2 regions of the Paenibacillus sp. J31R109 genome follow, and region 2 is predicted to be linked to the other one. Evidence: riboswitches for the same ligand, from Rfam matches in the RefSeq annotation. Region 2 holds a riboswitch; the other holds the start of a gene.
The links. A riboswitch is a leader RNA that binds a small molecule or an ion and turns the genes downstream of it on or off. The one in region 2 is predicted to bind FMN.
Positions count from the first base shown of each region.

Region 1 (8,724 bases), on a different contig from region 2:
GATTTTGGCTAATACCATGAAACGCAGAGAACGGGCCTTAACTAAGCCGGAAAATGAAAGTCAGATCCTAGGACCGCAAATTGCTTTTACGGAAAATATGGAGACCAATGTAGCGCTGATTCATCAATATTTGCCGAACCCTGATCTATGCGAAATCGCGATGAATGTGGGTGATAATACGCAGACGAGTATCCGTATTATCTATTTGAGAAATCGAGCCGATTTAGAAATGGTTACTCATATATATAACTCGATTGATGCGTTACATCTTGAGGCGCTATTGGACGCAACGATTTTAGCGCAATGGCTGGAAGATAATCCAAGCTCGGCTTTTCCGCAAATGATTACCACAGAACGAGTGGATAGGGCAATATTTCCCCTCTTGGAGGGGAAGGTTGTGATTACAGTTAGTGGTAGTCCCCAGGTAATCATTTGTCCTAACACTTTTTTTGATTTTTTCAAATCAATTGAAGATTACTATTTTAGATGGAGCACAGGGTTGTTTTTCCGAGGATTGCGAATTATGGGGATTGCTATTTCTCTGTTTGCTACGGCAACGTATGTCGCGGCACTTACATACCATTACGAGATTATTCCACAGGCACTCCTTGTCCCCCTGGCCCAATCACGTGCAAGAGTACCTTTTCCTCCCCTCGTAGAAGCACTGATGTTGGAAATGATTATTCAGCTTCTAAGTGAAGCTGGTGCGAGATTGCCCTCCAAAGTAGGTCAAACGATGGGGATTGTTGGCGGTATTGTTATTGGACAGGCTGCGGTACAAGCTGGGTTCACCAGCAATATTTTAATCATCATCGTGGCATTAAGCGCTTTATCTTCGTTTACAACTCCAGTGTTTGCTATGGCGAATGCGATTCGAATTATTCGGTTTCCTATTATCCTATCCGCGGGTATAATGGGTGGCTTGGGTATCGCGGTAAGCGTTGCTTTATTAATTTTACATCTGCTTCGACAATCAAGTCTGGGACAACCGTATTTCTATCCTCCTTATACAATTGAAAATAAAAACAACCGAGACGGCCTCATCAGAGTCCCCTACAAACTAGCTCCGAAACGATCCGTATTCGCTAATACGGGGGAGAATACCCCGAAGGGAAACAAGGATATCGATGAGTAAAACACAACAATCGTATATGTATAGCTCCTTTTTACTCATGTTTATTATCCATGACGCTCAAGTTGGGGTAGGACTGCCCGGTTACCAAAGAATTGTGTTTGGCATGGCAGGGCATGACGCTTGGATTGCGGTCATTATCGCTGGGCTCGTCACACAGCTTGTGGTTTGGTTGATGATCAAAACGTTGATGAAATTTGAAAATAAAGACCTCTATGACATTCATTTGCTAATCTATGGGAAAACAATAGGTCATGTGGCAAATATCATCTATCTGGTTTATTTCTTAGTTGCAACGATTATTGTGCTTCGCAATTACGTAGAAATGATTCAGGTCTGGTTATTTCCTAGCGCACCACAATGGTTGCTATCTTTATTGATTGCAAGCGTCGTCTTTTATGGGGTAAATGGGGGGTTACGAACGATTGTAGGCGCATGCGTCATGTTTGTGATTATAACGGTGTGGCTGCTATTTCTTCTTTATTTTCCTTTGAGATATGCGGAGTGGACAGGTGTGTTACCCATAATGGAAACGGATCTAAAGCATCTTAGTAGGGGGGTGCTTTCGATGTCTTTCACAATGGCCGGATTTGAAATCGTTTATTTTATTTATGCTTATGCAAAAGATAAGTCCAAAGTCCAACGATATACGCAACTTGGAATTATGAGTGTCACGTTTGTGTATACAGCCGTCATGTTTGTTTCGATCGTGTTTTTCAGCGGGGGAGAGCTTCTGAAGACAGATTGGGCTACGTTTACGATGTTGAAGATTATCAAATTTCCGTTCTTAGAACGGTTTGAGTATATCGGTGTTAGTCTGTGGCTCTTAGTCATTCTGCCGAATCTACTCATGTATAGTTGGGCGGCGACAAAAGGACTGAAACGTACATTTTCTTGGAAGCAAAAGTACTGGTTGTATATTTTCATTGCCATAGTATGGATGGCTTCTTCTGCTATTGACTCTCGGGTTCAGATGGATTATATAAATGATATTTTTGCGAAATGGGCAGTCTATATCGTTTATGTGTATCCTGTGATCCTGTTTGGCATGGTTCATTTTTACTTGTGGAGACAGAAGAAGGGGAGACAACCTGAACCTGAGGTGATCACGTGAAAAGATTCAATGTCATTGTCTTTGTGTTAATCGTTATCCTTACAGCTACAGGCTTGCGTTTAGAGAAAAATGTGTTGGAGAAGTTAGGGATGGCGATTGCAGTTGGGTATGATCATAGGGAAGGAGATAAAATTAATTCTACCTATGTGATTCATCAGATTGACCCGAATTCCAAATCTTCTGTCATGACAATCACCGCTGAGGGGCTGACAAGCAAAGGTGCTCGCGTGGCTGTGAACCGCAAGTCAAATAAGAAGATCGTTTCTGGTCAATTGCGAGTTGCCATTTATGATTATAAACTTGCGCAGTCAGGACTTCTACCATTGGTTGATACCTTGTTTCGGGATGCCTCCATTGCCAGTACGGTTTATATGGCTGTTAGTAAAGACAGTACTGAAGATCTATTGAAGCATAAATATCCACAGTTCCCGGATGTTGGAACTTTTATCGTAGACAGCATTCACCAGAATATTATGGATGAACAGATGGTGTCAGGCACACTGCATGAATTCCTCTCCGCCTTATATTCTACCGCAGACCCCATGGTACCAGTTCTACAAAGAAATGGGGATACCGTAGAACTGAAAGACGTGGCTGTTTTCAATGGTGATAAAATGGTAGGTACCATCGATCCGAAAGAAGCATTCTTCCTCAAGACGATACGGGATCGTTATAAGGCGGGGAATATCGAATTGTCCCTGGACACCAATCTTTTGGGGGATATCGCGAAGAATGTCAAAGATAAAACTGTTCGAGTCGTTGTGGAGAATATAGCTAGTGATAGTACGAAAAAGCTAATTAGCCTAAACCCTCTTAAATTTCAAGTTGCCATTAAAATGAAGGGCGTGCTGACGGAAACGTCGGAGCAGTTTGATCTTGGTCAAGCTAAAGTTATTGAAGCTCTACAAAAGCAAATGAATAAACAAGCTGAGGCACATATTCAAACGCTATTAAAGAAATTAACAGCCCTGGGCTCGGACCCAGTCGGATTTGGAGAAATTTATCGGAGTCAGGTGTACCACTCCAATCTAACGAGCGATGTATGGCATGAGATGTATCCCACGGCCTCTTATGATGTGAATGTAGATATGCGGATCGTGCGACTGGGCCAGATCCAGTAGCACATAAAAGTATTGCCAACCAAACTGTAACCTGATAGTATACACTTAATCGAATATGAACCTTCGGGGCAGGGTGCAATTCCCTACCGGCGGTGAGGATACCCGTGTGTATCTCCAGCCCGCGACTCCTAGCCAGCAATGGCTGGGACTGACTTGGTGAAATTCCAAGGCCGACGGTATAGTCCGGATGGGAGAAGGTGAAGAACAGCTTGTTAAATTTTCACGAATTTAACAGGTCTGTTTGTCAATGCCCCCGTTGAAATGAACGGGGGCATTGTTTCTTCGAGAAGGTTCAATTCAGACCGTTTACTAGGAGGTTTTTGAATTGGAAAATGCATTTAAGTTTGGAAGTAAGGGTGCGACTGCCCAGTCAACTCGTACAGGTGGTATGAGTGGGATCTGGTATGTAGCGCTTGGCGCCACCCTGTGGGGACTGGATCCGCTCTTTCGGATCCTCTTGTTAAAAAGCTTGACCTCAGCGCAAATCGTATTCATTGAACATGTCTTATTGGCTATTTACGCTGTACCTATCCTGATAAAGTATCGCAGGACGTTAACTGGCAAGCTATCTCTGGCCGTCATAGGAGCGCTGCTCTTCATCTCTTGGGGAGGATCGGCTATCGCTACCATTCTCTTCACTGCGGCTTTCTCTCATGGAAGTGCCAATGCCATTTTACTCTTGCAGAAATTACAGCCCTTGTTCGCAATTATATTAGCTCGTGTTCTATTAAAAGAAACATTGCCTTCAAAGTTTTTTGGATACATTGTTGTGGCGCTGTTAGGTACATACCTGTTGACGTTTGGTCTCGGTTTGCCTGACATGGGCTTGAAGGATTTAGGTACCATCAGCTGCTTATTTTCCATTCTGGCAGCCGTATTATGGGGCGGTTCAACCGTGATGGGGAAATACTTGCTTCAGCAAAATTTGAATTTCCCAATTGTCACTTCACTGCGGTTCTTGCTGGCCCTCCCGTTATTAACGGTCGTGCTTTTAGTAAGCGGCGATCATTGGCAGTTGAACGGTTCAAGCAGCGGACTAACGATCATCGCAGTAAACCTGCTGTTCCAAGCCTTTTTCCCTGGATTGCTCAGCATGCTGCTTTACTATAAAGGTTTATCATCGACGAAAGCGTTCTTTGCTACGCTAGCTGAACTTGCATTCCCTGCTGTTGGTGTATGCATGAATTGGCTTGTATTTGGCCAAAAGCTGACGATAGGGCAATTGCTCGGTTTCATCCTGATTTGGTTGACCTTATGGTTCATGAGTCAGCAAAACCGGGTTAAAAATTTACACTAGTCAAATAATGGCAGATGTTTTAAGCTTGACTCATTGATCTAATGAGGAGGGCTATTCTGGATGGAAATTAAATTATTCAAAGCATTATGGGGCATGGAGGGTTCTCTGGAGTCCCAGTTCGAGCGTATTGCTGCTGCTGGTTATAACGGCATTGAGGCACCTATGCCAACGCTAGTCGACGAGGATCAGTTCCGGAAACTCTTAGAAGCGTATCATATGGACTATATCGCCATGGTCTTTACAGAAGGACCTCATCATATTGCTTCATTTGAGGAACAAGTGGCACGTGCGGTATCCTTTCGTCCCGTCAGCATAACTTCACATAGCGCGAAGGATGCAATGCCATTCGAAGAGCAAGTCGAATACTTCCGTGAAGCAGCTGCCATTGAGCAGAAATGCGGGATTGCGATTGGCCATGAGACTCACCGCGGCAGAGCGTTGTACAATCCTTGGGAAACTGGCAGACTGCTGGATGCCGTGTCTGGGCTCAAGCTGACAGCGGATTACAGCCATTGGTGTTGTGTAACCGAGACCACTTTGGAGAATCAAGAGGAGAATCTACGCAAGTCTTTTCCACGTGTCCAGCATATTCATGGTCGTGTAGGTTATGCACAAGGACCGCAAGTGCCAGACCCAAGAGCGCCAGAATACGCACACGAATTGCAGCGGCACATGAGCTGGTGGGATAGCATCGTTCAAGCGAAGAAGGAGTCCGGCGAAACTATGATAACCTATACGCCAGAGTTTGGACCTCCAGGTTACTTGCATACCTTGCCATTTACGAACCAACCAGTAGCGGATTTATGGGAAGTATGCCTCTGGATGGGAAAACATTTCAAAGGACAATATAAGAGTATCTAGTCCTATTACTCTCTGTTGAAGGTACAATCATGCTAAGCAAATTACAGAAAATGCCTGCCTCGCGACTGATTGTGATCGCCTATGTCATTGGCATATTTTTAATTGCTATCCTTTTAAAATTACCTATTAGCTTGCAAACGGGCGCCACAATCTCTTTTGTGGACGCCCTCTTTACTTCCGCCAGTGCTGTCAGCGTGACAGGGCTCACGACGGTAGGGATCAAAGATACGTTAAGCGGTTTCGGTATTGGCGTATTAATCGTTGCTTTTCAATTCGGTGGTATCGGCGTCATGACGCTGGGGAGCTTTTATTGGTTATTGCTCGGGCAAGAGATCGGATTGCTGCAGCGCAAGATGATTATGATTGATCAGAATCGCAACAATTTATCTGGGCTCGTTCAGTTAATGAAGCTAGTGCTGGTCTTTACGCTGATGCTTGAGGCGATTAGTACACTGGCTTTTGGCTTGTATTTTTATTTCGCTGGGGAACACGGATCCATATGGAGCGCCTTGTATTATGGCATGTTTCATACCATTTCGGCGTTTACGAATGCAGGATTTGATTTGTTCGGCAATTCTTTACTCGATTATTCGGGCGATTATTTCGTGCAGGCACTCACCATGCTCTTAATAGTATTAGGCGGAATTGGGTTTCCAGTACTTGCTGAGTTGCGAGAGTATTTGTGGGGTGGCCATAAAAATTTCCGGTTCTCCTTGTTTACGAAGCTTACTATCCTAACAACCTCAGTGTTGTTAGTGTTCGGAGCGATCGGATTTTGGTTAACGGAGCGAACGCATGCGCTGGCAGGTATGAGTTGGCATGGCAAGATGCTAAGCTCATTATTCATGTCTGTTACTTCTCGCAGTGCAGGGCTGACAACGATTGATATTTCTACGATAACGGAGGCAAGCTTATTGCTTGTATCCATATTAATGTTTATAGGCGCAAGCCCCTCCAGTATGGGGGGCGGTGTTCGGACAACGACAGTAGCCGTTATCGTATTAACACTTGTTGCTTATGCGCGTGGGGAGAAGGAGCCGAAAGTGTTCGGTCGGATGATTAGTCAAGAGGACTCCCTCAAGAGCTTTGTGTTTTTCTTAACGGGGATTGCACTGCTGCTCGGAGGAATGTTTGTGCTTCTCATGGCAGAGCCGGATCGTTGGGGGGTGTCTGCTATCTTATTTGAGGTAGCCTCGGCATTTGGTACGTGCGGTTTGTCCACGGGAATTACAGGAGATTTGGGCAGTGTTAGTAAAATCACATTGATCGTGCTCATGTTTATCGGAAGGATTGGTTTATTTCTGTTCTACACCTTATTTACCAACGGAAAGAAGAAACCTCTTATTCGTTATCCCGAAGAAAAGCTGATCATTGGATAAATAGCAGTCAGAAACGTAGGAATGGAAATTTTTTGAATATCCTATGCTGTAAGATGTTATAATAAGATAAAACGCAGCCTAGGATTATCCTGTGGCTGTTTTTGTTTTTGAATTCTGGGGGATTTTGACTACTAAAGTCGAATTCACAAATAATTTACCCAGGAAAGTGAAACGTGATTGAATTTCATGCGTATCAGATAAGGGAGTTCACTAAAACAGGTAAGCGAAGGGAGGTGGCCTCGTTGACAATCAGTTTAGTCAAAGGTCAAAAGATTGATTTAACCAAAGGTAACGCAGGTCTTTCTAAAGTTGTGGTTGGATTGGGTTGGGATCCTGCAGTTGTTGAGAAGAAGGGGTTCTTCGGCTCAAAGAAATCGGCAGTCGAGATCGATTGTGACGCTTCCGTGATTTTATTGGATGAAAAGGGTAAAATAACGAACCAGAAACATGTGATTTATTTTGCTAATCTACAAAGCCCTGATGGTTCCGTTGTTCACTCTGGTGACAACCGTACCGGCGATGGCGCTGGAGACGATGAGACGATTTCTATTAATTTAGGACAAGTTCCCGCTGATGTGAGCAAAATCGCATTCGTCGTGAATATTTATGACTGTGTGAATAGAAAGCAAGATTTCGGTCTCATTCAATCTGCCTATATCCGTGTATTGAATGGTGCAAATCAACAGGAGTTGGTTAAGTTTAACTTAACTGACGATTATTCAGGCAAATCATCCCTCATTGTTGGTGAAATTTACCGACACGGCGGCGAATGGAAATTCAGTGCAATTGGTGAAGGCAGTACAGATACAACGATCGGACAATTGGTCAAAAGATATCAATAATGGCACAGCCAAATCCTATATAAAGAGAGGTATTTCACATGTCTATTTCATTATCTAAAGGTCAAAAAGTTGATTTAACGAAAACAAACCCAGGTCTAACGAAAGTTCTCGTTGGCTTAGGTTGGGACACGAACAAATATGATGGCGGTAAGGATTTCGATTTGGATGCTTCCATTTTTGCAGCGAATGCAGCTGGTAAAGTTAGCAACGATTCCGACTTCATTTTCTACAACAACACCAAAAATGCGAATGGTTCCATCGAGCACAAAGGTGACAATCGTACAGGTGCAGGAGATGGCGATGATGAAGTTATCTACGTTGATCTTAGCGCAGTACCTGCTGAAACAGAGAAAATCGCATTCTGCATTACGATTCATGATGCGGAAGCAAGAGCGCAAAACTTTGGACAAGTCTCCAATGCTTATGTGCGTGTACTAAACGAAGGTTCTGGCTCAGAATTAATTCGTTTCGATCTTGGCGAAGATTTTTCCGTTGAAACAGGCGTAGTTATCGGTGAACTTTACCGTCATAGCGGTGAGTGGAAATTTAGCGCTATCGGCAGTGGATACAAAGATGGGCTAGCAGGTTTGGCACGTGATTACGGTTTGCAAACTTCCTAAGTTGGAAGTTGTAATAAAGGGGTGGTACTTTCAGGGTATCACCCTCCCTACTCTTCTTAATCAATTCGACTCGAGAAATGGTGTTCACTTGACCAGCTTTGTTGTGTTATGGATTGGAAATCAATGCTCCGAAGAGACGAATCGTGTTATTGGAGAATGATATAGATGAGGCTTGAAGCGCTTGAGGTTGAATAGCAAATAAAACAGGGGGTCCACCTTAATGTCAGACTTTTTTCAAAGTTTTGTAGATAACTTCATGAATTTTTTCAGTTGGGACGTGCTCTCGGCAACACTTACGGATCCCGTAAACTGGGGGATTATTGGTACCCTTATTATTCTAGAGGGACTTCTTTCAGCA
Region 1 covers NZ_JCAUAR010000010.1:182,304-191,027, reverse strand. The annotation lists gene AC58QT_RS23420 (spore germination protein) at 1-1,135, shown strand, start outside; gene AC58QT_RS23415 (GerAB/ArcD/ProY family transporter) at 1,128-2,246, shown strand; gene AC58QT_RS23410 (Ger(x)C family spore germination protein) at 2,243-3,367, shown strand; FMN riboswitch at 3,423-3,570, shown strand; gene AC58QT_RS23405 (DMT family transporter) at 3,756-4,664, shown strand; gene AC58QT_RS23400 (sugar phosphate isomerase/epimerase family protein) at 4,725-5,525, shown strand; gene AC58QT_RS23395 (TrkH family potassium uptake protein) at 5,555-6,904, shown strand; gene AC58QT_RS23390 (TerD family protein) at 7,147-7,746, shown strand; gene AC58QT_RS23385 (TerD family protein) at 7,785-8,366, shown strand; gene AC58QT_RS23380 (TerC family protein) at 8,587-8,724, shown strand, end outside.
Region 1: another riboswitch for FMN. It lies ahead of AC58QT_RS23405 (DMT family transporter); the one in region 2 lies ahead of ribD (bifunctional diaminohydroxyphosphoribosylaminopyrimidine deaminase/5-amino-6-(5-phosphoribosylamino)uracil reductase RibD).

Region 2 (8,724 bases):
CTGATTTAGAGCGAGTCGTGCGAGGTTCGCGCGATGGTTTTGTAGAAACCCTTTTAACAAACGTAACCTTGGTTAGACGCCGTATTCGCGATGAGCGTTTTAAATTAGAAATCATGCAAATCGGAAAGCGAACCAAGACAGATGTCTGTATTGGTTATATAAATGATATTGCGGATGCGAATCTCGTCCAAACGATTAAAGATAAAATGAAACAAGTCGATATTGATGGACTGCCATTAGGTGAGAAACAATTAGAAGAAATGATCGTTAATAAGGGCTGGAATCCCTATCCGATGGTGCGCTATTCAGAGCGGCCCGACGTAGTTTCTGCGCATCTATTAGAAGGTCATGTCTGTGTGTTTGTGGATACTTCACCCAGTGTCATGATCTTACCGACGACCTTTTTCCATCATGTACAGCATGCGGAGGAATATCGAAATACGCCTTTCATTGGTACCTATTTAAGGTGGGTTCGGTTTGCTGGGATTATGATGTCCATCTTCTTGCTCCCACTTTGGTATTTGATGGTGATGGAGCCCTCCTTAAAACCAGCGGGCCTAGAATTCCTAGGTCCACAGAAGGAAGGAACCTTACCGCTCCTCCTGCAATTCTTAATTGCAGATATAGGGATTGACCTCATGCGAATGGCCGCCGTGCATACCCCGTCACCGCTTGCAACCGCGATGGGCTTGGTGGCGGCAATCCTAGTTGGAGACATTGCGGTAAAGACAGGGCTCTTTATCAATGAAGTCATCCTCTATCTGGCTCTGGCTTCCATTGGGATGTTCGCAACACCGAGCTATGAATTAGGGTTAGCCAATCGAATTGTAAGGCTAGCGTTATTAATAACGGTGTCTATTTTCGGAGTTCCCGGCTTTGTCATTGGTTCCACCTTATGGCTCATCCTTTTGGCTGCGAAGAAGTCGTATGACGCGCCTTATATGTGGCCATTTATCCCATTTAATGCCAAGAGCTTTTTCTCAATCTTACTGCGCCGTCCGGTACTCGCTAGCAAAACAAGACTAAGCATAACGAAGCCAATAGATGGTACTCGTCAACCTGAATAATAAGATGCGGGAAGGGCTGGAATGATCCAGCCCTTTTTTGTTTGTTCTAGGCACATGTATTGTCAAATACGCGTGCACTATGGTACTTTTATTAGTATGTATGCGACCTCTTTAGCGGAATTTGGCATAGGGAAGGTTCAAGTAGAGAGGGGAAAATATAGCTATGTATTTACATGGTACCAGTAAAATAAATGACCAAGGCCATCTCGAAATTGGCGGTGTCGATACGACGAAGTTGGTTGCCGAATATGGCACGCCTCTCTATGTATTCGATGAGTCACTTGTGCGTCAGCGCTGTCGTGAGTTCGTTGAAGCTTTCAGTGCTTCTGGGCTGAAGTTTCAAGTAGCCTATGCGAGTAAAGCATTTTGTGTCATGGCTATGTGCCGCATTGTAGAAGAAGAAGGAATGTCGCTGGACGTTGTATCCGACGGCGAGCTATATACAGCTCTTCAAGCTGGGTTTCCTGCTGAACGGATTCATTTCCATGGTAATAACAAAACGATTTCAGAAATGGAAATGGCGATTGATGCCAAAATTGGCTGTTTCGTCGTTGATAACTTTATCGAGCTGCAAATGTTAAATGCGATTGCGGCGGAGAAACGCCAAAAGGTGAAAATTTTATTGCGGATTACGCCAGGGGTTGAGGCGCATACGCATGAATATATTTCAACAGGTCAAACAGATTCCAAATTCGGTTTCGATTTGGGGAACGGCTCCGCATTCCGCGCAGTTCAAGAATCTTCACAGCTTTCCAATTTAGACCTATTGGGCATTCATTCGCATATTGGTTCACAGATTTTCGAAGTAGAAGGATTCCGTATTGCTGCTGAGAAGATGGCTGAGTTCGCCATTCATGTGCGTACAGAATTAGACGTCACGTTTAAAGTAATTAACCTTGGCGGTGGCTTTGGTATTCGTTATGTTAGCGAAGATACACCACTTCCAGTGGCTGTATACGTCAAAGCGATTACAGATGCGATCAAAACAAACTTCGGCAGCAACGGTTACCCGCTTCCTGAGATTTGGGTTGAGCCCGGCCGCAGCATCGTTGGTGATGCAGGTACAACGCTTTACACGGTCGGTACAACAAAGGATATCCCTGGGGTACGCAAGTATGTCGCTGTGGATGGCGGAATGACGGACAATCCGCGTCCTGCGCTTTACGATGCTGTTTATGAAGCGGGACTTGCTAATCGTGCGACTGAGCAGCCAGTTGAGGTTGTTTCAATTGCCGGCAAATGCTGTGAAAGTGGCGACATGTTAATCTGGGATGTGAATCTGCCGAAGGTAGTGGCAGGTGATATTCTAGCGGTGTCGAGTACGGGGGCTTACAATTACTCGATGGCTAGCAACTATAACCGCATTCGCAGACCGGGTGTTGTTTTCGTCAAAGACGGCCAAAGCGACCTTGTCGTGAAACGTGAATCTTTTGATCAAATCGTTGGCAATGACGTGATTCCGTCGAGAATGAAACAGGTAAGCAAGACGGTCTAATCCTTTTATACTACGAGCAGGAGGCCCTTCGTTAATGAGGGTTCCTTCTGCTGTTTGTGTAATGCTGTCATTCATAGTAGAATAAGATATTATTTCCTAAAGGAGTGAACCACACAATGGCAAAACAAGCAAAAATTCAACTAGCAGGTGGCGGAGAGGTTATCATCGATCTTTTTGAGAAAGATGCACCGAACACTGTCGCTAACTTTGAAAAACTAGCAAACTCTGGTTTCTACAACGGACTTAACTTTCACCGCGTTATTCCAGGATTCGTAGCACAAGGTGGTTGCCCAACTGGAACAGGTACTGGTGGCCCTGGTTACCAAATCAACTGTGAAATCAACCCGAACAAACATGAGCGTGGCTCCCTAGCTATGGCACATGCAGGTCGCAACACAGGCGGAAGCCAATTCTACATCGCTTACCAACCGCAACCACATTTGGATGGCGGACACACTGTGTTCGGTAAAGTATCCAAAGGTATGGAACTTGTTGATGCTTTCAAAGGCAAAGACAAAATGGAAAAAGTAGAAGTAGTAGAAGTATAATAACAAGCAAACACAACTGCTCGGACTTCTGTCTGGGCAGTTTTTGCTTTTATGTGAGGTAAAAGGGCTGCTTGAGAAGTACAAAGCTTGGGAATCTATTGATGAGAGCGGGCTTAATGCGAATAGATGGATTTTCACTACGTTAGAACACACGCCCATATGGATACGTCAAACTTAAAAAGGGAATACGTATGGAAGGTGATATTTGTATGAGAAAGATTTGGCTTTGGTGTGTAGGAGCAGGTTCAGGGATGGTTATACTAGGTTTATTAACTTGGACACGAGCAGATCTCCCGATGTTAATTGTTCAAAGTCCGCAAGATACAGCATTGATCTCTGAGGTAGATAGGCCTGAAACGTCCTCAGGAACGGTGAGAAGATCTCTGATTGAGCAGCTCACCGTTGAGCTTAGCCAAGTCCATGAACCTATCCGTGATATGACGGAATGGCTTCAAATACGAAGATCGTCATACGATTCCCAGAAAGAGCCGTTAGACGTCATTCGGACAGACCTGGATCAAGATGGTTTTTTGAATGAATGGGTTACCGTGCTAGCGGAGGATATCCTAGATGAGCAAACAGGCGTTATCCGAGCGCGTAAGTCATATGGGGTTGTTATTCATTTGAAAGACGACCAATATACACTCCAGAGTTTGAGTTTTTCATCTGTGAATAATGGCCGAGCAAAAGTTATGACCATAGAAGACCTGACAAGTGATGGCAAGCCTGAAATCGTTTGGGTGTCATCAAATAACGGGGCACATACCACCTTCTCCGAATACACAGTGTCTTCATGGGCAACCGGAAAACTTGAAACCTACATGGGAACAGCAGTAATAGCTAGTTTAACCCATGCAGTAGTTCAAGATAGGAGGCTTCAGCTATCAGGTGGTCTAATTGATTCTGTTGGTGCTGGACCATGGCAGCAGGAATTCACGGAGTCGTATGCCATTGTTCAAGATAAGCTCAAGCGGATCGGGCGAGTCTATGCGCAATCACCTACACCTTACCACCGTCTGATAAGTGGCATGTGGGCTGAATCACACGGTTATCAGGAGCAAGCGATACGTGATTATTCGGAAGCCGCCGAGATGAAAGCTTTGTCATATCAAGATTATGCTTTTATTTTTGAAGGTGAATGGGTACAAGGTGGAATAAATACCGTGAAGGAAGCCGAGTTCGACCGTACGATCAAACGCTTCGGTTTACTACGGAAGGAACTTTTAACGGCAGTGTCCAAAGGTGTTGACCATCAAACGGCTTGTTTAGCGGCACAAAAGAAAACTGGCTTCGACATAACCTGGCTAACGTTCCTGAACGCACCAGCAGGCTATGCGAATCCGCATTGGGAAGAAGCAACAATTTGCTCAGATATTGCGTTGTTAAAGCCGTGAATTCATAGTGAAATCAACCATATGGAGTTCCAAATCCATGAATTCCGACAAGTTTTATCAGAAAAAATGAAAAAAGACCTTGCAATTTTCATGCATGAGTGATAAATTTTTGTTTAATAAAGAAAATAAGTAGCTAAGGTTAGTTACTATTTCTTTTATAGTATGCAAAACCTTCGGGGCGTGGTGAAATTCCACACCGGCGGTGATTCGCACACATGAAGATGGTTGCGATCAGTCCGTGACCCGTTGTGAAGCTAGCGGTATCTGACAACAGCTTCGCTACGGTTGACCTGGTGTAACTCCGGGACCGACAGTATAGTCTGGATGGGAGAAGGAAAATGCGAATGCCAATTCGCTAGCATGCTTGTTCATTTTTTCACATTAACAAAAATTCGGCAGGTCTGTCTGTAGAGACGACTTCGTCGGTATTGTTTGATTTGAAGAAAAATGCAACAGGCGTATTAGCTGGTGTTTATTCGTGTTATCTAAACAATCTCTGGCCCCCATCCGAAAGCGGAAGGGGCTTTTTTGCGTTAGATTCAAAAGGCGTAAGAAGGCGGTGAACATCCATGCAGCTATTGAACGACGAAGCCTATATGAGACTCGCGTTACAGATGGCAGAGAGCGCACTCGGTCAAACCGGGATTAATCCTGTTGTAGGCTGTGTGCTTGTTAAAGAGGGCCGGATCGTTGGCATGGGCGCACATCTCCAACGTGGTCATGGGCATGCCGAAGTGCTGGCGTTGCAAATGGCAGGTGCAGAAGCGAAAGGAAGCACAGCTTATGTGACGCTTGAGCCATGCAGTCATTACGGTAAAACACCGCCCTGCAGTGATCGCCTCATCGAGGCTGGCGTATCCCGTGTCGTTGTCGCGGTGACAGATCCGAATCCATTAGTTGCCGGCACAGGCATAGCCAAACTGCGTGCGCATGGTTTGGAAGTCAGTGTAGGCTTGCTTGGTGAAGATTCCGCGAAGTTGAACGAAGTGTTCAACAAATTCATTGTCACACGTATGCCATTCGTGACGATGAAGACCGCGAGCACACTGGACGGCCGCATCGCGTCCAAGACCGGCGACAGCAAGTGGATCACATCCGAAGCGTCGCGTGCTTTCGTTCATACCCTGCGCCACCGGCATCAGGGTATCCTCGTCGGCGTCCAGACGATCATCGCCGACGACCCGCAGCTGAGCACGCGAGGCGACGTACCGGCTGTGCAGCCGGTACGCATCATCGCGGACTCGCAGCTGCGAGTCCCGCTCGGCGCCCGCGTGCTCACCGAGCAGGATCGTCAGCCGACGATCCTGCTCGCAAGCGCACAGGCGTCCGCGGAGCGGCGTGCCGCGCTGGAAGCGCGCGGCATCACGATCCTCACCTGCGGAGACGGCCCGCAGGTGGATCTGACGCTCGCCATGCAGCAGCTGGGCGAGCGCGAGATCGGCTCCATCCTCCTCGAGGGTGGAGGCCGATTGAATGGCGCCATGCTGGAGCGGCGCCTCATTGATAAGCTGGTGCTGATGTTTGCGCCGAAAATTATCGGCGGTGGCGGGGCAGCACCTGTCAACATCCACTTCGACGGCTACGCGAAGATGGATGACGCGATTACGCTCGACCGACTGCGAGTCGAGCAATTCGGACCGGACATTTGTATGACCGGTTACCCGATGTATAAGAGCTAGAGAATGGAGGAGTGGCATGTTTACCGGCATTGTTGAAGAAATCGGCCACATGCGCCGCATTCATAGTGGTGGGCAAGCGATGGTACTTACCATTGGCGCCAAAAAAATATTAGAAGATGTTCATCTCGGAGACAGTATTTCTGTGAATGGAGTATGCCTTACCGTCATTTCCTATGATAGTGACTCATTCTCCGTGGATGTCATGCCTGAAACATATCGAAAGACGAATCTTCGCAAGCTACAGTCTGGCACGCGTGTGAATTTGGAGAGAGCGATGGCCGCGAATGGTCGATTTGGCGGACACATCGTACAGGGGCATGTAGATGCAACAGCAACCATTGTTTCTCGAACTCCGGAAGAGAATGCTGTCGTGTACCGATTCGAGCCTGAGAATCCGCATATTTTTCGCTATATGATTCCGGGGGGTTCAATCACGATTGATGGCATTAGCCTTACGATTGTAGATGTCACAGAACATGATGTATCGGTATCGATTATCCCGCACACCCTTGCACAAACCGTTCTACATGACAAAAAAGCTGGAGATACTGTCAACATTGAATGTGATGTGCTCGGCAAATATATGGAACGACTGCTTAAATTTGGTCCTGCGGAATCTTCTGTTCGCGGGGAGTCTAAGAAAAGCACACTGACTGCAAGCTTTTTAGCAGATAATGGCTTTATGTAAGGAGAGGTGTATATGACACAACCCATTAGGTTTAACACGATCGAAGAAGCCCTTACGGATTTGAAGTTAGGGAAAGTAGTTATTGTTGTGGATGACGAGGATCGGGAGAACGAAGGCGATTTTATTGCCCTGGCAGATAAAACGACCCCAGAAGTGATCAACTTCATGATCAAAGAAGGACGTGGACTTGTCTGTACTCCGATTACTGAAGATAGAGCGAGAGAGCTTGATTTACCGCCGATGGTAGCGCGTAACACGGATTATCATGGTACTGCTTTTACGGTTTCGGTTGATCATACAGATACAAGTACCGGGATTTCGGCCCATGAGCGTTCTAGAACGATTCAAGGTTTGATTGATCCAACGACGAAGCCTCAGGATTTCCGTAGGCCTGGTCACATTTTTCCTTTGATCGCCAAAAAAGGCGGTGTTCTCCGTAGAGCTGGTCATACGGAGGCAGCGGTTGATCTTGCAATTCTTTGTGATTCGTACCCAGCGGGTGTGATTTGCGAAGTTATCAAAGAAGATGGCACAATGGCTCGTGTTCCTGATCTTATGGAAATTGCCGCGAAGCATGAATTGAGCATCATTACGATCCAGGATTTGATTCAATATCGGAATCAACAGGAAAATTTAGTGAAGCGAGAAGTCGAAGTGGATTTGCCTACCGATTTTGGTACATTCAAAGCAATCGCTTATACGAATCAATTGGATGACAAAGAACATGTAGCTCTTGTAAAAGGGACGATTGACCCATCCAAGCCTACGTTGGTGCGTGTCCATTCCGAATGTTTGACTGGCGATGTGTTCCACTCTCACCGTTGTGATTGCGGTCCACAGTTAGAAGCTGCGTTAAAACAGATTGATGCAGAGGGCAATGGTGTATTATTATATATGCGTCAGGAAGGTCGCGGCATCGGTTTAATCAATAAATTAAAGGCATATGTCCTTCAAGAGCAGGGATTAGACACGGTAGAAGCGAATATTAAGCTTGGATTTGCTCCTGATCTTCGTGATTATGGCATTGGTGCTCAAATCTTAAAAGATCTTGGTATTACGAAGCTTCGCCTATTAACGAATAATCCGCGCAAAATCAAAGGCTTGGAAGGCTATGGCCTCGAAGTGGATGAGCGTGTTCCGATCCAGATGGAAAGCAAGAAGGATAACCTGAATTATTTGCAAACGAAACAACAGAAGTTAGGCCACATGCTGAATTTCAACGATGTCGGCAAGGGCATTTAATTTTAGTTACGAGTAGATTCTATAGATCGCATAACAAACCACTAATACGCTTTAACAGAAAAGGAGATTCTTATCATGGCTACAATTTATGAGGGACATTTAATTTCGCAAAACTTAAAATATGGGATTGTTGTAGGTCGTTTCAACGAATTCATTACTTCCAAGCTGCTTGGCGGCGCACAAGACGCGCTTAAACGTCACGGTGTGGACGAGAACGAGATTGATATCGCTTGGGTTCCTGGTGCATTTGAACTTCCTCTTATTGCTCAAAAGATGGCGGAAAGCGGTAAGTATGACGCAGTGATTACCCTTGGTGCTGTTATTCGTGGTTCAACGCCGCATTTTGATTATGTGTGCAGCGAAGTAGCCAAAGGTGTTTCTGCGATTAACTTGAAAACTGGCGTGCCTACGATTTTCGGTGTATTAACAACGGATTCCATTGAGCAAGCTGTAGAACGTGCAGGAACGAAAGCAGGCAACAAAGGTTGGGAAGCTGCCGTAACTGCAATTGAAATGGCGAATTTGACGAAGCAATTCACTTCGTAATGCTGGCTTATTACCATTTGGAAACATTGCTGCCCAGGCTGTTTGCCTTCCTAATAGCCATGACC
Region 2 covers NZ_JCAUAR010000002.1:540,564-549,287, reverse strand. The annotation lists gene AC58QT_RS08170 (spore germination protein) at 1-1,067, shown strand, start outside; gene lysA (diaminopimelate decarboxylase) at 1,231-2,562, shown strand; gene AC58QT_RS08160 (peptidylprolyl isomerase) at 2,679-3,110, shown strand; gene AC58QT_RS08155 (hypothetical protein) at 3,320-4,504, shown strand; FMN riboswitch at 4,670-4,844, shown strand; gene ribD (bifunctional diaminohydroxyphosphoribosylaminopyrimidine deaminase/5-amino-6-(5-phosphoribosylamino)uracil reductase RibD) at 5,074-6,183, shown strand; gene ribE (riboflavin synthase) at 6,200-6,871, shown strand; gene AC58QT_RS08140 (bifunctional 3,4-dihydroxy-2-butanone-4-phosphate synthase/GTP cyclohydrolase II) at 6,884-8,113, shown strand; gene ribH (6,7-dimethyl-8-ribityllumazine synthase) at 8,189-8,659, shown strand; gene AC58QT_RS08130 (site-2 protease family protein) at 8,659-8,724, shown strand, end outside.